Regions from separate parts of the Carnobacterium divergens DSM 20623 genome, predicted to be linked through region 2. Evidence: a T-box and tRNA genes for the amino acid it is inferred to sense, from the RefSeq annotation. Region 2 holds a T-box; the other holds one or more tRNA genes.
The links. A T-box is a leader RNA that pairs with one kind of tRNA and senses whether it is charged. The one in region 2 lies ahead of argS (arginine--tRNA ligase), so its partner is inferred to be a tRNA-Arg.

Region 1 (3,259 bases), 1.3 Mb from region 2:
TTAAGGTATGCAACTCATCGATAAAGAGAATCACTTCACCGTCTTGATAAATTTCTTCAATAACTTTTTTCATGCGGTCTTCAAATTCACCACGGTATTTAGTTCCCGCAACCATCGATCCCATATCTAACATCATTAATCGTTTTTTAGATAAGTCTTTTGGAACTTCACCATTAATAATTTTTTGTGCCAAACCTTCTGCTATTGCTGTTTTACCAACACCAGGCTCACCAATCAAGACAGGATTGTTCTTCGTTCTCCGACTCAACACTTGAATCAAACGATGTACTTCCTTTTGACGTCCCACAACAGGATCCATTTTTCCAGCTCTGGCTAGCGCAGTTAAATCTCGAGCCAAAGAATCTAACGTAGGCGTTCCACCAACTGATTGAGTTGCTGTAGTCTTACTACGCTTACTTTTGCTATCACTAACACCAATTTTTTTAAGTAGCAGCTGTCTTGTTTTATTTAAACTTACATCTAAATTACTTAATATTTTAGAAGATAAAATTTCTTCTTCGCGTAATAAGCCCAATAATAAATGTTCCGTTCCAACTAATGGTGCTCCTAAACGTCTAGCTTCATCTGTTGCAAAAGTAATAACTTGTTTAGCTCTAGGAGAGTAAGGTAAAATGACATTTTTAGAAATACTTCCCATTGTTCCATATCCAGTAAAATGTTCAATTTCTTCCCGAACATCCTGCTCGTTAACGGCAAATTGTCTTAGTGTTTTACCTGCCATGCCTTCTTGTTCAATCACTAGTGCTAATAAGATATGTTCTGTCCCAACTGAATGATGACGAAAACGTTTTGCTTCATCTTGTGCTAGAATTAAAACCATTTTAGCTTTCTCTGTAAATAATTCGTTCATTTTAACGCCTCCATCATTTATTCATATCTTAAATTGTCCACAAATGCGATCAAAATCTTTGCTCGTAAACTATTTTCATTTTTTTCACTACTAGCCAGAACATTTTTTTCCAGTGCAGAGAGCATTAAGGTAGCTTCTCTCTTAGTAATAACTTCATCTTCATATAATTTTTGAATAATTGAATAAGCATCTTTTTGGGAAATTTTCTCTCCAATTATTTGAATCATCGCATCTAGCATTTCTACTTTGTCTAATAACTTCACTTTAATAATTCTAATATAGCCACCACCGCCACGTTTACTTTCAACTAAATAACCTTGTTGAACAGTAAAACGAGTATTGATAACATAGTTAATTTGAGAAGGTACACAATTAAATTGATTAGCCATTTCACTACGTCTAATTTCAATTTGTTCATGAACACCTAAAACTTGTTTCAAATAGGCTTCAATGATATCTGACATATTTTGATTTTGCATAAGTCTCCTCCTTCTTAAACGGTTTAATAGATTTTGACTAATACTGACTTTAATTATACGAGAAAAATGTTCATTTGAAAAGCAAGTCTACTTATTTCAATAAAAAAATTCAGTTTATGTAAAATAAAAAAGATGAGTTATCCATATCTAGGATAACTCATCTTAACTTTGTCTTCATTATCGGGAAGACAGGATTCGAACCTGCGACCCCTTGGTCCCAAACCAAGTGCTCTACCAAGCTGAGCTACTTCCCGTTTTGAACTCGAAGATATGATCTTTATTTCTAAAGAATGCACCCAAGAGGGGTCGAACCTCTAACCGCCTGATTCGTAGTCAGGTACTCTATCCAGTTGAGCTATGGGTGCAAATGGTGCCGAGGGCCGGAATCGAACCGGCACGGTGATCACTCACCGCAGGATTTTAAGTCCTGTGCGTCTGCCAGTTCCGCCACCCCGGCATGGAATGTGGATCAGATTTTTCAATCTGGGCAATCTTATTATTAGTCTAACAAGCGGAAAACGGGGTTCGAACCCGCGACCCCCACCTTGGCAAGGTGGTGCTCTACCACTGAGCTATTTCCGCAAAATGGTGCCGGCTAAAGGAGTTGAACCCTCGACCCTCTGATTACAAATCAGATGCTCTACCAACTGAGCTAAGCCGGCTATATAAAATAAATGGTGCGGGTGAAGGGACTTGAACCCCCACGCCGTTAGGCGCTAGATCCTAAATCTAGTGCGTCTGCCAATTCCGCCACACCCGCAAAAGTATGGCATAACTACACATTTGAAATGCTTAGTTATGAGTCATGTAGGATTCGAACCTACGACCCTCTGATTAAAAGTCAGATGCTCTACCAACTGAGCTAATGACTCATGGTGGAGGTTAACGGGATCGAACCGCTGACCCTCTGCTTGTAAGGCAGATGCTCTCCCAGCTGAGCTAAACCTCCATATGAAATTTAAAATAAATAATCTGCGTGGCAACGTCCTACCCTCACAAGGGGAAACCCCTAACTACTATCGGCGCTGAGAAGCTTAACTTCTGTGTTCGGCATGGGAACAGGTGTATCCTTCTCGCTGTCGCCACCACACTTCTTATTTAGTTGAGACAACTTCGTTCTCTCAAAACTGGATATTGTAAGCACAATTTACTTTTTGATTCATGTGTTCCACCATTTATTTGGTTAAGTCCTCGACCGATTAGTATTGGTCCGCTCCATACATCGCTGTACTTCCACTTCCAACCTATCTACCTGATCATCTCTCAGGGGTCTTACTTGCCGAAGCAATGGGAAATCTCATCTCGAGGGGGGCTTCACGCTTAGATGCTTTCAGCGTTTATCCCTTCCACACATAGCTACCCAGCGATGCTCTTGGCAGAACAACTGGTACACCAGCGGTGTGTCCATCCCGGTCCTCTCGTACTAAGGACAGCTCCTCTCAAATTTCCTACGCCCGCGACGGATAGGGACCGAACTGTCTCACGACGTTCTGAACCCAGCTCGCGTACCGCTTTAATGGGCGAACAGCCCAACCCTTGGGACCGACTACAGCCCCAGGATGCGATGAGCCGACATCGAGGTGCCAAACCTCCCCGTCGATGTGGACTCTTGGGGGAGATAAGCCTGTTATCCCCAGGGTAGCTTTTATCCGTTGAGCGATGGCCCTTCCATGCGGAACCACCGGATCACTAAGCCCGACTTTCGTCCCTGCTCGACTTGTAGGTCTCGCAGTCAAGCTCCCTTCTGCCTTTACACTCTACGAATGATTTCCAACCATTCTGAGGGAACCTTTGGGCGCCTCCGTTACTCTTTAGGAGGCGACCGCCCCAGTCAAACTGCCCGTCTGACACTGTCTCCCACCACGATTAGTGGTGAGGGTTAGAGTGGTCATACAGCAAGGGTAGTATC
Region 2 (3,259 bases):
AGATTCGTATTTATCGAATCTGCCAGTTTTTTTATTACATTTCGTCAGGTGCTTCTACGCCAAGCAAACGTAAATCTTCTTTTAAAATAGTTGCAACTGCTTGAACTAAAGCTAAACGTGCTGGTTTTTCAGCATCATCAGCAAGAACTTTGCTATTTGCATAATATTTGTTGAAGGCTTGTGCCAAGTGAATCGCGTGTTTAGCAATTACAGATGGTTCAAATTTTTCATATGCTCTTGAAATGGTGTCTGGATATTCTTGTAATAATTTTACAACTTCCCAGCTGTAGCTATCTGATAAAGCAAGTGGGGCAGTTAAGTCTATTTCAACATTAGCTTTACGTAAAATACTCATTGCACGAGCTCTAGTGTATTGAACGTAAGGCCCTGTTTCTCCCTCAAAACGTACAACTTCTTCAATAGTAAAGTCAAAGTTGTTTAAACGATCATTTTTAAGATCGTGGAAGACAACCGCTCCAATCCCAACTTGATCAGCTACTTTTTCTTTGTCTTTTAAATCTGGATTTTTAGCAGAAATTTGTTCGTTAGCAGAAGCAACAGCTTCGTTTAATACTTCTTCTAATAGAACAATTTTCCCTTTACGAGTAGATAATTTTTTACCACCTTGCGTGATTAAACCAAACGGAATGTGGTGCATATCTTCTGCCCAATCAAAGCCAGCTTCTTTTAAAACAGCTTTTAATTGTTTGAAATGATTGCTTTGTTCATTTCCTACTACATACAATGATTTGGCAAAGTTGTAATTGCGTTTACGATAAAGGGCAGCAGCAAGGTCACGAGTGATGTAAAGAGTTGCACCATCAGACTTGCGAATTAAGGCAGGATTTAAGTTGTATTTTTCTAAATCTACAATCGTTGCGCCACGATCAACGCTTAAAATATTTTTTTCTTCTAAAATAGAGACAACTTCTTCCATTTTATCGTTGTAGAAGGCTTCTCCGTTAAATGAATCAAATGTAATACCTAACATATCATAGATATGATTGAATTCAGTTAGGGATTCTTCTCTAAACCAAGTCCACAATGCAACCGCTTCTTCATCATTGTCCTCTAGTTTTTTAAACCAAGCACGAGCTTCGTCATCTAATTCAGGTTGAGTTTCAGCAACTTCGTGGAATTTTACATATAAACGCAATAATTCATTGATTGGTTCAGCTTTAACTTTTTCCTCAGAACCCCAGAGTTTGTAGGCAACAATTAATTTCCCAAATTGAGTCCCCCAGTCGCCAAGGTGATTAATTTTAATGGGTTTAAATCCAACTTTGCGTACAATTTCAGCGATGGAATTCCCAATTACTGTTGAACGCAAGTGACCCATTGAAATAGGTTTTGCAATATTAGGAGAAGACATATCGATTGGAATACTTTCACCATGTCCAATTTGTTGGTCGCCGTAGTGAGCACCTTCTTCAAGGACTGTTTTTAAAATAGTGTCACTTACGATTTCTTTATTTAAAAAGAAATTTAAGTAAGGTCCAACAACCTCTACTTTAGCAATAATTGGATTGCTGATTTTTTCACCTAAGTCTGTTGCAATTTGTTGTGGTGCTTTACGGAAAACTTTGGCCAATGAAAAAGTTGGGAACGCAACGTCACCATGATCCACTGATTTTGGTTTTTCTAACAAGGTATAAATTTCTTCAGTTGTTAAAGTGTCGCCAATTTGATCTTGTAACGTTTCAGCGATAATTAATTTGTAATCCATGTTAAATTCCTCCTAATGTGTCTATTTATCAATCAATTTTGGAAAAAAGAGCATAAAAAAAACGCCCAATTTTGACTTATGTCAAAAAAGAGACGAGGTATTATCCCGCGGTACCACTCTAATTGTTTATACCATAAAGGCACAAACCGCTTGTTTACTGATAACGGATAACAAATCCGAATAATTCTACTCTAATTTCAAATTATTTTTTCCAAAGTGCGCTTCCTTTTTTGCTTCGTTATTGGCTTTCACTGTCCCAACTCGCTAAAAACTCCCTAAAAAAGTACTCTCTTCTTCAACAAAAGTGATATGAACTTGCTATCAGTATAACAAATAACCCGTCGGAATTCTATCATTATCTTACTAAAATATGTTATTTTTGACTATTTAATGAAAAGTTAGTGGGAAATAAAAGCAGAATGAGCTTTGTTTTGGTATAATAAAAAAGGAGAGAAAATAAAGGAGGGGTTTATCATTATGAAAAAATCAAGCCGACAAATGATTATTAAACAAATTATTAACAACCATGCGATTTCAACACAAGAAGAATTGCTTCATTATTTAAAAGAAGAAGGTGTAGAAGCTACTCAAGCGACGATTTCAAGAGACATCAAAGAGATGAATTTAGTTAAAACCAACTCTGCAAATGGAAATGTTAAATACACGATTTTCCAACATAATAAAATGTCAGAAGAAGAAAAATTGGAGCAAACGATTGGAGAAGTGGTAATCAAATTAACAAGAGTTGAATTTATGACAATCGTTATGACCATCCCTGGAAATGCCCATGTGATTGCAGCATTATTAGATGCCATTGATTTTCCTGAAATGGTAGGAACCGTTGGCGGGAACGATACCGTTTTGATTATTTCAAAAGATCAAGAAGATGCTAAAAAGTTATACGATTATTTTAGTAAATGGACTTCTTTTTAAGAGAAGTTGTTAAAAAAGCTCAATTGCTAAGGAGGACATCTATCTATGAATGAATCAACAATTCCTGTATTAACCGAATTACAAAACGGTTCTGATGTAAGAGGGGTCGCTTTGGAGACCCCTAACCAAGTTGTTACATTAACGAATGATCGAATTGAACGAATAGCCTATGGGTTTGCTTTTTGGCTAAAGGAAGTTAAAAAGTTAGCCGTGGATGACCCGCATTATCCGCTAAGAATTGCAGTGGGACACGACAGTCGCTTGTCTAGTGAACGAATTAAAAGCGCTTTAATTGAAGGGCTAGTTAATGCTAATTTTGAAGTTATTGATGTTGGACTGGCAACGACACCAGCCATGTTTATGGCAACTCAATATATTGAATATGATTGTGATGCAGCGATTATGATTACCGCAAGCCATTTACCCTTTCAGTACAATGGATTGAAGTTTTTTACAAAAGATGGAGGAGCAGAGCACGAAGATATTCAGTTTATGTTAGAACACGCGGATTGGAGCTATGTCTATTGGGGAAATATGTCAGGCTCAGTAGTACCTCGTTATTTGTTAAAAGATTATGCAGCAGATTTAGTTGATAAAATT

Region 1: it encodes a tRNA-Arg, which carries the amino acid that the T-box ahead of argS (arginine--tRNA ligase) is inferred to sense. The anticodon was not compared.

Annotation. Positions count from the first base shown of each region.
Region 1 is NZ_JQLO01000001.1:2,609,451-2,612,709, reverse strand. Features, by position in the region: gene BR52_RS12425 (ATP-dependent Clp protease ATP-binding subunit) at 1-871, opposite strand, end outside; gene BR52_RS12420 (CtsR family transcriptional regulator) at 889-1,350, opposite strand; tRNA gene BR52_RS12415 (tRNA-Pro) at 1,531-1,604, opposite strand; tRNA gene BR52_RS12410 (tRNA-Arg) at 1,642-1,715, opposite strand; tRNA gene BR52_RS12405 (tRNA-Leu) at 1,719-1,807, opposite strand; tRNA gene BR52_RS12400 (tRNA-Gly) at 1,861-1,932, opposite strand; tRNA gene BR52_RS12395 (tRNA-Thr) at 1,937-2,012, opposite strand; tRNA gene BR52_RS12390 (tRNA-Leu) at 2,026-2,110, opposite strand; tRNA gene BR52_RS12385 (tRNA-Lys) at 2,150-2,222, opposite strand; tRNA gene BR52_RS12380 (tRNA-Val) at 2,224-2,299, opposite strand; rRNA gene rrf (5S ribosomal RNA) at 2,325-2,440, opposite strand; rRNA gene BR52_RS12370 (23S ribosomal RNA) at 2,530-3,259, opposite strand, start outside.
Region 2 is NZ_JQLO01000001.1:1,353,162-1,356,420, reverse strand. Features, by position in the region: gene argS (arginine--tRNA ligase) at 35-1,726, opposite strand; T-box leader at 1,812-2,034, opposite strand; gene argR (arginine repressor) at 2,204-2,659, shown strand; gene BR52_RS06595 (phosphohexomutase domain-containing protein) at 2,705-3,259, shown strand, end outside.